2 regions of the Bradyrhizobium pachyrhizi genome follow, and region 2 is predicted to be linked to the other one. Evidence: riboswitches for the same ligand, from Rfam matches in the RefSeq annotation. Region 2 holds a riboswitch; the other holds the start of a gene.
The links. A riboswitch is a leader RNA that binds a small molecule or an ion and turns the genes downstream of it on or off. The one in region 2 is predicted to bind glycine.
Positions count from the first base shown of each region.

Region 1: another riboswitch for glycine. It lies ahead of gcvT (glycine cleavage system aminomethyltransferase GcvT); the one in region 2 lies ahead of QA639_RS27255 (D-amino acid dehydrogenase).

Region 1 is NZ_CP121667.1:5,897,637-5,904,544, forward strand. It holds gene alaS (alanine--tRNA ligase) at 1-1,974, opposite strand, end outside; glycine riboswitch at 2,177-2,265, shown strand; gene gcvT (glycine cleavage system aminomethyltransferase GcvT) at 2,406-3,551, shown strand; gene gcvH (glycine cleavage system protein GcvH) at 3,572-3,937, shown strand; gene gcvP (aminomethyl-transferring glycine dehydrogenase) at 3,961-6,834, shown strand.
Region 2 is NZ_CP121667.1:5,737,372-5,744,279, forward strand. It holds gene QA639_RS27225 (hypothetical protein) at 17-451, opposite strand; tRNA gene QA639_RS27230 (tRNA-Leu) at 676-762, shown strand; gene QA639_RS27235 (hypothetical protein) at 955-1,161, shown strand; gene QA639_RS27240 (hypothetical protein) at 1,219-1,368, shown strand; gene QA639_RS27245 (ABC transporter substrate-binding protein) at 1,439-3,058, opposite strand; gene QA639_RS27250 (M20/M25/M40 family metallo-hydrolase) at 3,324-4,454, shown strand; glycine riboswitch at 4,546-4,652, shown strand; glycine riboswitch at 4,656-4,770, shown strand; gene QA639_RS27255 (D-amino acid dehydrogenase) at 4,836-6,194, shown strand; gene QA639_RS27260 (ABC transporter permease) at 6,355-6,908, shown strand, end outside.

The sequences.
Region 1 (6,908 bases), 160 kb from region 2:
CATCGACACGACGCGAACCTCGTCGCCATACTTCTCGCCAAATAGCGCGCGGGCACCGGCCTCGCGGGCATCGTCGACGCCCATGACCCGGGTCGTGACCTCGTCATTCTCCAGCACGACATCGTTGGCGATGTCCTCGATCCGGGCGAGCTCTTCCGGCGTGATCTGCTTCGGATGCACGAAGTCGAAGCGCAGCCGGTCCGGCGTGACCAGCGAGCCGCGCTGCGCGATGTGATCGCCAAGCACCTGGCGCAGCGCCTCGTGCAACAGATGCGTCGCCGAATGGTTGGCGCGGATCGACGAGCGCCTGGTGTGGTCGACCTCGAGCTGCAGCGCGGTGCCGACGCCGAGCGTGCCCTGCTCCACCGTGCCGAGATGCACGAACAGATCGCCGGCCTTCTTCTGCGTGTCGGCGACGCGGAACTTGACGCCCTCGCCGGTCAGCACGCCGGTGTCGCCGACCTGGCCGCCGGACTCGCCGTAGAACGGGGTCTGGTTCAGCACGATCGCGCCGCTCTCGCCGGCCTTCAGGCTCTCGACCTCGGCGCCGTCCTTGATCAGCGCCGTCACCGCGCCTTCCGCGCTCTCGGTCTCGTAGCCGAGGAATTCGGTCGCGCCGAGCTTCTCGCGCAGCGGGAACCAGGTCGCCTCGCTCGCCGCCTCGCCCGAGCCTGCCCAGGAGGCACGCGCCTTCACGCGCTGCCGCTCCATCGCGCCGGTGAACGACGCCTGGTCGACGCTGATGCCGCGCGACTTCAGCGCGTCCTGCGTCAGATCGAGCGGGAAGCCGTAGGTGTCGTACAGCGTGAACGCGGTGTCGCCGTCGAACATGTCGCCCTTCTTGAGGCCGGCGCTCTTCTCGTCGAGGATCGACAGGCCGCGCGCCAGCGTCTTGCGGAAGCGCGTCTCTTCCAGCCGCAGCGTCTCCTCGATCAGCTTCTCGGCGCGGACCAGGTCCGGATAGGCCTGGCCCATCTCGCGGACCAGCGCCCAGACCAGGCGATGCATCAGCGGCTCGCTCGCGCCCAAGAGCTGCGCATGGCGCATCGCGCGGCGCATGATCCGGCGCAGCACGTAGCCGCGGCCCTCGTTCGACGGCAGCACGCCGTCGGTGATCAGGAATGCCGACGAGCGCAGGTGGTCGGCGATCACGCGGTACGACCCGACGTTCTGCTCGTTCGGACCGTGGCCGAGGGTCGACGCGGCGGCATCGATCAAATTGCGGAACAGATCGGTCTCGAACACGCTCTCGACGCCCTGCAGGATGCAGGCCATGCGCTCGAGCCCCATGCCGGTGTCGATCGAGGGACGCGGCAGCGCCACGCGCTCCTCCTTCGTCACCTGCTCGTACTGCATGAACACCAGGTTCCAGAATTCGAGGAAGCGATCGCCATCCTCCTCCGGGCTGCCCGGAGGTCCGCCCCAGATGTGCTCGCCGCGGTCGATGAAGATTTCGGAGCACGGACCGCACGGACCGGTGTCGCCCATCGCCCAGAAATTGTCCGACGTCGGGATGCGGATGATGCGGTCGTCCGAGAAGCCCGCGATCTTCTTCCAGTGGCCGGCCGCCTCGTCGTCGGTGTGGTAGACGGTGACCAGCAGCTTGTCCTTCTTCAGCCCGAAATCCTTGGTGATCAGATTCCAGGCGAGCTCGATCGCGCGCTCCTTGAAGTAATCGCCGAACGAGAAGTTGCCGAGCATCTCGAAGAAGGTGAGATGGCGCGCGGTGTAGCCGACATTGTCGAGGTCGTTATGCTTGCCGCCGGCGCGCACGCACTTCTGCGACGTCGTGGCGCGCTGGTAGCCGCGCTTCTCGACGCCGGTGAAGACGTTCTTGAACTGCACCATGCCGGCATTGGTGAACATCAAGGTCGGGTCGTTGCGCGGAACCAGCGGCGACGAGGCCACGATCTCGTGCCCGTTCTCCTTGAAGAAGTTCAGAAATGTCGACCTGATGTCGTTGACGCTGCTCATGTTCATCCAATCGGAAAAAGGGGCCGGCCAGCCGCAAAAAGGCGTCATTTTCCGGCCGAACGCTTTTAGACATTGCCAGCTGCGGTGTCCAGAAACTGTGCAGGCGGATCATGGGCTTGCCGCGGCAGCACAAAGCCCATTGGATAGTTGCTGCAGCTGCGTTGACAGTCTTGGTGGCGCCGTGTTTTCTACCTACCTATACCTAGTCACGTCGGGAGAGACCGGCCTTACCGCCGGCGCCGAAGGAGCAACCGCCCCGGAAACTCTCAGGCAAAAGGACCGCGTGACGTCTGACATCTGGAAAGAGATGCTGGGGTTCGCCCCGATGCGTCCGCCGACGGGATAATACTCTCAGGCACAGCGACAGATGGGGCTTTCTGCAGGTTTCTCAAGGGGAAATGGGTCCCCGCGGGAACCGCGAGGGCCCTGTGATGCTTGCGCACGAAACCTCCCGGCTGAAACAGACCCCGCTGCACGCGCTGCACCTGGCGCGCGGCGCCAAGATGGTGCCGTTTGCCGGCTATGACATGCCGGTGCAATACGCGGCCGGCGTGCTGAAGGAGCATCTGCACACCCGCAAGGAAGCCGGCCTGTTCGATGTGTCGCACATGGGCCAGCTCGTGCTGAAGGCCAAATCCGGTAAGGTCGCCGACGCCGCGCTCGCGCTGGAAAAACTGGTGCCTCAGGACATCGTCGGTGTCGCACCGGGACGGCAGCGCTACGCGCAATTCACCAACAATGATGGTGGCCTGCTCGACGACCTGATGGTGGCGAATTTCGGCGATCACCTGTTCCTGGTGGTCAACGCCGCCTGCAAGGCCGAGGACGAGGCGCATCTGCGTGCGAATCTCTCCGACGCCTGCGAGATCGTCTCGCTGGCCGACCGCGCGCTGATCGCACTGCAGGGGCCGAAAGCCGAATCGGCGCTGGCGAAACTTTGTGCAGATGTCGGTTCGATGAAATTCATGGACGCCGGTCCGCGCCGCGTCGGCGACGTCGACTGCTTCGTCTCGCGCTCCGGCTATACCGGCGAGGACGGCTTTGAGATTTCCGTGCCCGCGGACAAGGCGGAAGCCCTGGTCACCGCGCTGCTCGACAATCCCGACGTGCTGCCGATCGGGCTCGGCGCGCGCGACAGCCTGCGGCTCGAAGCCGGGCTGTGCCTCTATGGCCACGACATCGACACCACGACGACGCCGGTCGAAGGCGCGCTGGAATGGTCGGTGCAGAAGGTTCGCCGCAGCGGCGGCGCCCGCGCCGGCGGCTTCCCCGGCGCCGACAAGATTCTCGTGCAATTCGCAGATGGCGCCGCGCGCCGGCGGGTCGGCCTGAAGCCCGACGGCCGCGCCCCCGTGCGCGAAGGCGCCGCACTGTTCGCCGATGCCGGCTCGACCGAGCAGATCGGCAAGGTGACTTCGGGCGGCTTCGGCCCGAGCCTCAATGCGCCGGTCGCGATGGGCTATCTGCCTGCCGCCCTTTCCGCCGTCGGCACCACCGTTTTCGCCGAAGTGCGCGGCCAGCGGCTGCCGCTCAAGGTCGCCGCCACGCCCTTCGTCCCCAATACCTACAAACGCTGAACGCCAAAGGATCGATCCCCATGACGACGCTGTACACGTCCGACCACGAATGGCTCCGCATCGAGGGCGACGTCGCCACGATCGGGATCACCGACTATGCGCAGTCGCAGCTCGGCGACGTCGTGTTCGTCGAACTGCCCAAGGTCGGCCGCAGCCTGAAGAAGGCCGAGGCCGCCGCTGTGGTGGAATCCGTCAAGGCCGCTTCCGACGTCTACGCGCCGATCACCGGCGAGGTGGTCGAGGTCAACGACGCGCTCGCCGCCGAGCCCGCGCTGGTCAATTCGGACGCCGGCGGCAAGGCCTGGTTCTTCAAGCTGAAGATTGCCGACAAGGGCGAGCTCGGCGGCCTGATGGACGAGGCCGCCTACGCCGCGCACACCGCCTAAAGGATCACCCCGAGGATCACGTCATGAACGCGCCCTTCAAGCCGATCAACGAAGCCGCCACCGATTTCGTCCGCCGCCACATCGGACCGTCGCCGCGCGACGTCAACGCGATGCTGGAGACGGTCGGCGCCGCGAGCCTGCAGGCGCTGATGAACGAGACGCTGCCGGCGTCGATCCGGCAGAAGGCGCCGCTCGATCTCGGCCGGGCGCTGAGCGAGACCGAGGCGCTCGCGCATATGAGCGAGCTCGCCGCGCAGAACCAGGTGTTCACCTCGCTGATCGGCCAGGGCTATTCGGGGACCATCCTGCCCGCGGTGATCCAGCGCAACATTCTGGAGAACCCGGCCTGGTACACCGCCTATACGCCGTACCAGCCGGAGATCAGCCAGGGCCGGCTCGAGGCGCTGTTCAACTTCCAGACCATGATCTGCGATCTTACCGGGCTCGACGTCGCCAACGCCTCGCTGCTCGACGAGGCGACCGCGGCGGCGGAAGCGATGGCGCTCGCCGAGCGCCACTCGCAGGTCAAGGCGAAGGTGTTCTTCGTCGACAAGGAGGTGCATCCGCAGACGCTGGCGGTGATGCGCACGCGCGCCGCGCCGCTGGGCTGGGCGCTGGTGGTCGGCGATCCCCTGACCGAGCTCGACAACGCCGATGTACTCGGCGCGCTGCTGCAATATCCGGGCACATCGGGCGCGGTACGCGACCTTAAGCCTGCTATCGCCTCGCTGCGCGCCAAGGGCGCGCTGGCGATCGTTGCCGCCGACCTGCTGTCGCTGACGCTGCTCGCGTCGCCGGGCGAGCTCGGCGCCGACATCGCGATCGGTTCGGCGCAGCGGTTCGGCGTGCCGATGGGGTACGGCGGACCGCACGCCGCCTACATGGCGGTGCGCGACACGCTGAAGCGCTCGCTGCCCGGCCGCATCGTCGGCCTCTCGGTGGATTCGCGTGGGGCACCGGCCTATCGCCTCGCCCTGCAGACCCGCGAGCAGCACATCCGCCGCGAGAAGGCGACCTCGAACATCTGCACCGCGCAGGTGCTGCTCGCCGTGATCGCCTCGATGTATGCGGTCTATCACGGTCCGGAGGGCCTGACCCATATCGCACGCAGCGTGCATCGCCGCTCCACCGTGCTTGCCGCCGGCCTGCGCAAGCTCGGCTTTGCGCCGACCAGCGAAGCGTTCTTCGATACCGTGACGGTCGAGGCAGGCAGCAAGCAGATCGAGCTCGTCACCCGCGCGCTGGCGGAGCGGATCAATCTGCGCGTCGGCGCGACCACGCTCGGCATCGCGCTCGACGAGACCACGACGCCGGAGACGGTCGAGGCGGTGTGGCGCGTGTTCGGCGGCAAGCTCAGCTATGCCGAGATCGAGGCCGGCGCGCACGAGGCGCTGCCGAAGGAGCTGCGGCGCACCAGCGCCTTCCTCACCCATCCGGTGTTCAACACGCACCGTTCCGAGACCGAGCTGCTGCGCTACATGCGCAAGCTCAGTGATCGTGACCTCGCGCTCGACCGCGCGATGATCCCGCTCGGCTCCTGCACGATGAAGCTCAACGCCACCACCGAAATGATCCCGCTGACCTGGCCGGCGTTCGGCAACCTGCATCCGTTCGCGCCCGCGGATCAGGCCAAGGGCTATCACGCGCTGTTCAAGCGGCTGGAGCAATGGCTGTGCGACATCACCGGCTATGATGCGGTCTCGCTGCAGCCGAACTCCGGCGCGCAGGGCGAATATGCCGGACTGCTGGCGATCCGGGGTTATCACCTGGCGCGCGGCGAGCCGCACCGCAAGGTGTGCCTGATCCCCTCCTCCGCGCACGGCACCAATCCGGCCTCGGCGGCGATGGTCGGCATGGAGGTCGTGGTGGTGGCGTGCGATGCGCGCGGCGACGTCGACGTCAATGATCTCCGCGCCAAGGCCGAGAAGCACTCCGCCAACCTGGCCGCCGTCATGATCACCTATCCGTCGACCCACGGCGTGTTCGAGGAACATATCCGCGAGATCTGCGACATCGTGCATGCCCATGGCGGCCAGGTCTATCTCGACGGCGCCAACATGAACGCGCAGGTCGGGCTGTCGCGGCCCGGCGACTACGGCGCCGATGTCAGCCATCTCAACCTGCACAAGACCTTCTGCATTCCGCATGGCGGCGGCGGCCCGGGCATGGGCCCGATCGGCGTGAAGGCGCATCTTGCGCCCTATCTGCCGGGCCATCCCGCGACCGACGGCACCACGGCGCACGCGGTCGGCCCGGTGTCGGCCGCGCCGTTCGGCTCGGCGTCGATCCTCACCATCTCCTACATCTACATCCTGATGATGGGCGGCGAAGGTCTGACGCGCGCGACCGAGATCGCGATCCTCAATGCCAACTACATCGCCGCACGGCTGCAGCCGCACTTCCCGGTGCTGTACCGCAACGAGCGCGGCCGCGTCGCGCATGAGTGCATCGTCGATCCGCGGCCGCTGAAGACGAGCAGCGGCGTCACCGTCGACGACATCGCCAAACGCCTGATCGACTACGGCTTCCACGCGCCGACCATGAGCTTCCCGGTGGCGGGCACGCTGATGATCGAGCCGACGGAATCGGAATCGAAGTTCGAGATCGACCGCTTCTGCGACGCCATGATCGCGATCCGCGACGAAATCGCTGAGATCGAGAAGGGCCGCTGGAAGGTCGAGGCCTCGCCGCTGCGCCACGCGCCGCATACCGTCCACGACATCGCCGACGATGCCTGGAACAGGGCCTATACCCGCGCCGAGGGCTGCTTCCCGGCCGGCGTGTCGCGTTCCGACAAATACTGGAGCCCGGTCGGCCGCGTCGACAACGTCTATGGCGACCGCAATCTGGTGTGCTCATGCCCGCCGGTCGAGGATTACGCGCAGGCGGCGGAGTAAGGAGCTACTGCAGCTATGTGGCGTTGCGTCTCTGACGCCTGATTCACTCGGTGTCATTCCGGGGCTCGCGAAGC
Region 2 (6,908 bases):
TCGCAACAACGCAGGCTTAGTGGACGAGGCCCCGTGGCGCGCGCGGGCCCTTCGCCGCCGGCGTGGGAGCAGCGGGGGCAGCGGCCGCAGGCGTGTCCGGCGGGCTTTCATGGCACTTGCCTTTGCGCCAGGCCTCATCCGCCAGCTTCTGCTGAGAGTGGATCGAGATCAGCTCGTTGCGATAGACCATCTCGGAGACGACAGTACCGCCGACGCCGGTCTCCGCCTTGGCCATCAATTTTTCCTGATCCGCCGCGCGGGTCTTGAGATTGCTGCGCTCGTTCTCGAGCTGCTTGCAATCATAAAGCTCGTACTTGGCGGGGTCGGCGAATGCCGACGGCACGGTGTCGCCGATCTGCGCGCAGCCGGAAACGCCCGCGGCCGAGGCGAGCAGCGCGATGACGGCCGCCGCGCGCGACAGCATCAGGCGGCGTGGGAAACGAACAGACATTCAGCTTTCTTAACCGGACAGTGTTGAGATTGCCTAAAGCAGCCACCGGTGTCCGGATTGAGGCTCAATCGCGGCGGCGCGCCGCTTATCCCAATGCTCGGCCTCCGAGGCAAATGGAATTGCGGGCCGCCGCTTAAGCCTTTGAAAGCTCACTTGTTAGCACCGGATAATGACAATTCCACTCCGCGCCCAAACGCGCTAGAAATCGGCGCGCCTGGCGCAACGCGGACGTGGCGGAACTGGTAGACGCAAGGGACTTAAAATCCCTCGATGGCAACGTCGTGTGGGTTCGACTCCCACCGCCCGCACCAGCCTTCGCATGCCGTGCGCGGACCCGCCACCCGGGCGGGCCAGCGTCGCGGTGCTCGCCGCGTCGTGTCTTCCGGCGGTGGCGTGGTTCACACGCCGCAATCGCTGACTGTCTTACTCTTCCCGCATTGGCAATTCCGGCCGCGCATTTCGCGGCCGTCGCATTTCGAAATCAATTTTGGTCGGAGGCGGCGATGGAGATTGCCAACTGCAATCGGATTGACGCTGCGCCCGACGACCGCGCGATCTATCGGCGATGGATCCGCGGCGCGATGATGGTGTACGGACTGCTCGCGTTTGCCGCTGAAGGGGTGATCTGGATGAACGGAACCGGCATTGGACCGACACAGCTCACGAGCCTGTCGAGCCCGAGCAGCATGAGACCAGACCACGGCGATTAGCGGTCGCCGGTTCGGAACCCGTGCACTGCGTATTCGTTGTCATGGCGCAATTGGAGCATGACGATGCCGAACGACGATCCATCCGCGCAGCGCGCAACCGACCAACCCGATCAGCGCAAGGAGCGCCCCTCCCCGCCGCAGGACGCACCACAAGGCGGGCCACCGCTCAGCGACGGACTGGAGCAGCTCCGCGACAGCCACACCTGACAAACGACGGCGCGAAAAGAAAATGGCCGGGACAAGTCCCGGCCATTTGTTTTTGCGTCAAGCCGCAAGCTTACTCGGACTTGTCGATATTCCAGAAGATCGGCGTTGCCGGGCCGTCGAGCACGCCGGTCAGCGACTTCCGCCACGCGCTCGGAATGGTGTACTGGCCGAGCGGAACGTAGATCACCTGATCATAGGCCTCGGTCTGGATTTCCGTGGCGATCTTCTTCTTTTCCTCAGCCGAGCCGGCGCGTGCGAACTTGTCACGCAGCTCCTCGATCTTCGGGTCTTCGGCCCAGCCGAACCAGCCGCCATTCTTGCCGCGACCGGTGATCGACGCGTTGACGATCGGATCGGAGACGTCGGCCGCGACCCAGTTGGTGAAGAACATGTTCCAGCCGCCTTCCTTGGGCGGCTTCTGGCTGGCGCGGCGGGTCACCACGGTCTGCCAGTCGGTGGCCTGCAGGTCGACCTTGAAGCCGGCCTCGCGCAACTGCTGCGCGGCCACGACCGGCTGGGCCTTCAACGTCGTGACGTCGCCCGGCGCCATGATCACCACGGGGGTGCCGTCATAGCCGGACGCGGCGAGCGCCTTCTTGGCTTCCGCCAGGCCGTTGCCCTTCACCAGCGTTTCGGCCCCGACGTCGGTCTCGAGCGGCGTGCCGCAGACGAAGAAGGCGCCGCAGATCTTCTGGTACTTGGCGTTGCCGACCAGCGCGTCGAGCACGTCCTTTTGGTTCATCGCCAAGAACGCAGCCCGGCGCACCTTCGGATTGTCGAACGGCGGATAGAGGAAGTTCATGCGTCCGAGGGTCTGGAAGCCGAACTTGTTCAGGACGTCGATCTTGAGATCCGGATTGGCTTCGAGCACCGGCAGCATGTCGAACGGAAGGTTCTCCATGAAATCGATGTCGCCGGATTGCAACGCGTTCACCGCGGTCTGCGCATCGGCCATCGTGACCCACTCGACGCGGTCGACCTTGACGACCTTGCCGCCCGCGGTCCAGCTCGCCGGCTCCTTGCGCGGCACGTAGTCCTTGTTCTTCTCATAGACCGCCTTCACGCCCGGCTGGAATTCCGCCTGCACGAATTTGAACGGTCCTGAGCCGATCTGTTCCGGGATCGGCTTGTCCGGCGGCGTCTCGGCAAGACGCTTCGGCATCATGAACGGCACGCGCGACGACGGCTTGCCGATCGATTCCAGCACGAGGCCGTAGGGTTCCTTCAGCTTCAGCGTGATGGTCTTGGCGTCGGTCGCCTCCAGGCTCGCGACGAAGTCCATCAGCTTCTGGCCCATGCCGTCGACCTTGCCCCAACGCTGCAGCGAGGCGACGCAGTCTTCCGCGGTGACCGGCGCGCCGTCGTGCCACTTCAGGCCGTCGCGCAGCGTGAACGTGTAGGTCAGCTTGTCGTCGGACACCTTCCAGTCCGCCATCTGCGGCTGGATCTTGAAATTGGAATCCGTCGCCAGCAGCGTGTCATAGATCATGTAGCCATGATCGCGGGTGATGTAGGCCGTGGTCATGATCGGATCGATGACGCGCAGATCCGAGTGCATCACCGCGGTGATGGTCTTGCCCGCGGCCATCGCCTGCGGCGCGAATGACAATTCCTGCGGCGCGAACGACAGCGCGAGCGCCGTCAACGCGGCCGCTAGCGTGCGGTGTTTCCAACGCGAGATAGGGAACATGCAATCTCTCCTGACGTGTAACTGGTCAAAGCCGGCTTATTCGTTATGCACGTGGTTCGTTATTTAGGCGAACTAACATGCTGTATGGCTTGTGAAATCGAGACTTGCACCAAGCGCCAAGCGCGTCAATCGGTTTCAGGCCGCATCGGACGTACACAAACGAATGAGGCCGCGCGCCAGATTTTGGCTTTACAAAATCGTCGGCTGAGATTTTCGTAACGCGCGCGCGATGCCGGCGCCGTCAGAACAACAAGAGAGAACAACGATGAACCCCGCCAATCTCCCGTTTGATTCCGAAGCGATGCTGCAGGGCCTGCGCAGCTGGGTGGAATGCGAAAGCCCGACCTGGGACGCCGCCGCGGTCGAACGCATGCTCGATCTCGCCGCCCGCGAGATGGCGATCATGGGTGCGACGATCGAGCGCATCGCCGGACGCCAGGGCTTTGCGGGCTGCGTCCGCGCCCGTTTCCCCCATCCGAAACAAGGCCAGCCCGGCATCCTGATCGCCGGCCATCTGGACACCGTTCACCCCGTCGGCACCATCGAGAAGCTGAAGTGGCGGCGCGAAGGCAACAAGTGCTTCGGGCCGGGCATCTTCGACATGAAGGGCGGCAACTACCTGTCGATCGAGGCGATCAGGCAGTTGGCGCGCGCCTCCTTCACGACTCCGCTGCCGATCACCGTGCTGTTCACCCCCGACGAAGAAGTCGGCACGCCGTCGACGCGCGACATCATCGAGGCGGAAGCCGCGCGCAACAAATACGTGCTGGTGCCGGAGCCCGGCCGTCCGAACAACGGCGTCGTCACCGGCCGCTACGCGATCGCGCGCTTCAATCTGGAAGCCACCGGCAAGCCCAGCCATGCCGGCGCGACGCTGTCTTCCGGCCGCTCCGCGATCCGCGAGATGGCGCGGCAGATCATCGCCATCGACGGCATGACCACCGAGGACTGCACCTTCTCGGTCGGCATCGTGCATGGCGGCCAGTGGGTCAATTGCGTCGCGACGACCTGCACCGGCGAAGCGCTCAGCATGGCCAAGCGCCAGGCCGATCTCGATCGTGGCGTCGAGCGCATGCTGGCACTGTCGGGCACCGCCAACGACGTGACCTTCAAGGTGACGCGCGGCGTCACCCGCCCGGTGTGGGAGCCGGATGCCGGCACCATGGCGCTCTATGAAAAGGCAAAAGGCCTTGCGGCAGCGATGGGTCTCGATCTGCCGCACGGCAGCGCCGGCGGCGGCTCGGACGGCAACTTCACCGGCGCGATGGGCATCCCCACGCTCGACGGTCTCGGCGTTCGCGGCGCCGATGCACATACGCTCAACGAGCACATCGAGGTCGACAGCCTCGCCGAACGCGGCCGCCTGATGGCGGCGCTGCTGGCGACGCTGGACTGACATCGATTGCACTGCACAACACGTTGGCACTGCCGGATCGAAATTTAGCCTTGTCCATTTTTAAGGCTTCGCCTACGGTCCGGCCGTCCAACGCGACGATGCGGGAGAGATCGGAGCAACAACATTCGTGTTGTTGCCTTCGGCGCCGACGGAGCAACCGCCCCGGAAACTCTCAGGCAAAAGGACTGTATCGTCAGGACGATCTGGAGAGAGACGAACATGGCCGCACATCAAGGGCCATGACGTCCACCGAAGGGGATAGTTCGCTTCCGGCCCCGGCCCGATGCGGATCAAGCTCTCAGGTACCGTGACAGATGGGGCGCCGATGCCGGTTTCACCGGTGGTTCGGCGACTCTAACCCACGGGAGCCTGACAACCATCATGCCACACATCGCGATCATCGGCGCCGGCATCACCGGCGTAACGACGGCCTATGCCCTGCTTGAACGCGGCTACAAGGTGACTGTCCTCGACAGGCATCGCTACGCCGCGATGGAAACCTCGTTCGCCAATGGCGGACAGCTTTCCGCCAGCAATGCCGAGGTATGGAACAGCGCCGCGACCATCCTGAAGGGGCTGCGCTGGATGCTGAGAAGCGACGCGCCGCTGCTGATGAACCCGAAGCCGAGCTGGCACAAATATTCCTGGATCGGCGAGTTCGTAGGCCACATCACGCGCTATCGCGGCAACACCATCGAGACCACAAAGCTCGCCATCGAAGCGCGCAAGCATCTGTTCTCGATCGCAGAGCGCGAGAACATCGCCTTCGATCTCGAGCGCCGCGGCATCCTGCACGTCTATCACGACAGGGCCGGCTTCGAAGCCGGCCTCAAGGTCAACACGCTGCTGCAGCAAGGCGGGCTCGACCGCCGGCCGGTGACGCCGGACGAAATCCGCGTCATCGAACCCGCGTTGCAGACGGCCTGCTATGGTGGTTTCTTCACGCCATCGGACGCGACCGGCGATATCCACAAATTCACCCGCGGCCTCGCCGACGCCTGCATCCGCCGTGGCGCGAGCTTTGTCCATGAAGCCGACGTCGACACGATCGCGCGCGGCGATGACGGCTTCCGCATCGGCTGGAACGAAGCTGCTTCACATGATGCTGCGGTCGCGACGCGACAGCAGTTGCAGGCGGACGGGATCGTGATTTGCGCCGGCGTGGCGAGCCGCCACTTCGCCGGCCTGCTCAACGATCGCGTCAATGTCTATCCGGTGAAGGGCTATTCGATCACGGTGCAGCTCGATGCACCGCAAAGCCGGAATGCCGCGCCCACCGTCAGCCTGCTCGATGAAGCTGCGAAGATCGTCACCAGCCGGCTTGGCGCCGACCGCTTCCGCGTCGCCGGCACCGCCGAGTTCAACGGCTTCAACCGCGACATTCGCGCCGATCGCATTCAACCGCTGGTGGACTGGGTGCGGCATCATTTCCCAGAGATCGATACGTCGAAAGTCGTGCCATGGGCGGGCTTGCGCCCGATGATGCCGAACATGATGCCGGTGGTTCGCGCCGGACGGATTCCGGGCGTGTTCTACAATACGGGCCACGGTCATCTCGGCTGGACACTGTCCGCCGCGACGGCGCAGATGGTGGCCCAGGCGATCGACGATTGGCGCGACCTCGACACGCCGCCGATGGCGCCGTCGATCGGTGCCGGGCTCGACGTGGATTCCAACGCGCGCAAAGCTGAAATCAATCCACCTTCCAGTGGACTGCTTCGAACTTCACCGGAGGAATAATCGCGGCCAACAGGACTGATTAGCTGCACCGCAAAAACCGCAGCACCGATGGCATGGGACTTGCTCAAGTTCTACCGTGAGTCTGCTACCATCTGTGCTACGGTCTGGTGTGCAACGGTCCCGCTGGGGACTTCACCGACCACAACCCAACGGATCAAATTTGCTCGGATATCTGCTTCGCCGCATCCTCGCCGCCATTCCCGTGATGGGCGTGGTGGCTCTGTTCGTGTTCCTGTTGCTGCGGCTGACGCCGGGCGACCCGGCCGCCATCCTCGCCGGCGACAACGCGACTCCCGAACAGCTCGAACGTATCAGGACCTCGCTTGGTCTGAACGAGCCAATCTACATCCAGTTCTACACCTGGATCGCCAAGCTGCTGCACGGCGACCTCGGCGTCTCCCTGATCTCGAACAAGCCGATCCTCGAAATGATCGTCCCGCGCCTCGAGCCCTCGATCTCGGTCGCGCTGGCCACCATCATCCTCTCGATCCTGGTGGCGGTGCCGCTCGGCGTGATCGCGGCGTGGAAGCACGGCACCTGGATCGACCGCTTCGTGATGGGGCTCTCGGTGCTCGGCTTCTCCGTTCCGGTGTTCGTGATCGGCTACGTGCTGATCCAGATCTTTGCGATCGATCTGCGCTGGGTTCCGGTACAGGGCTTCAAGAGCATCTCGGCCGGCTTCGGTCCGTTCTTCCAGCGCCTCATCCTGCCGAC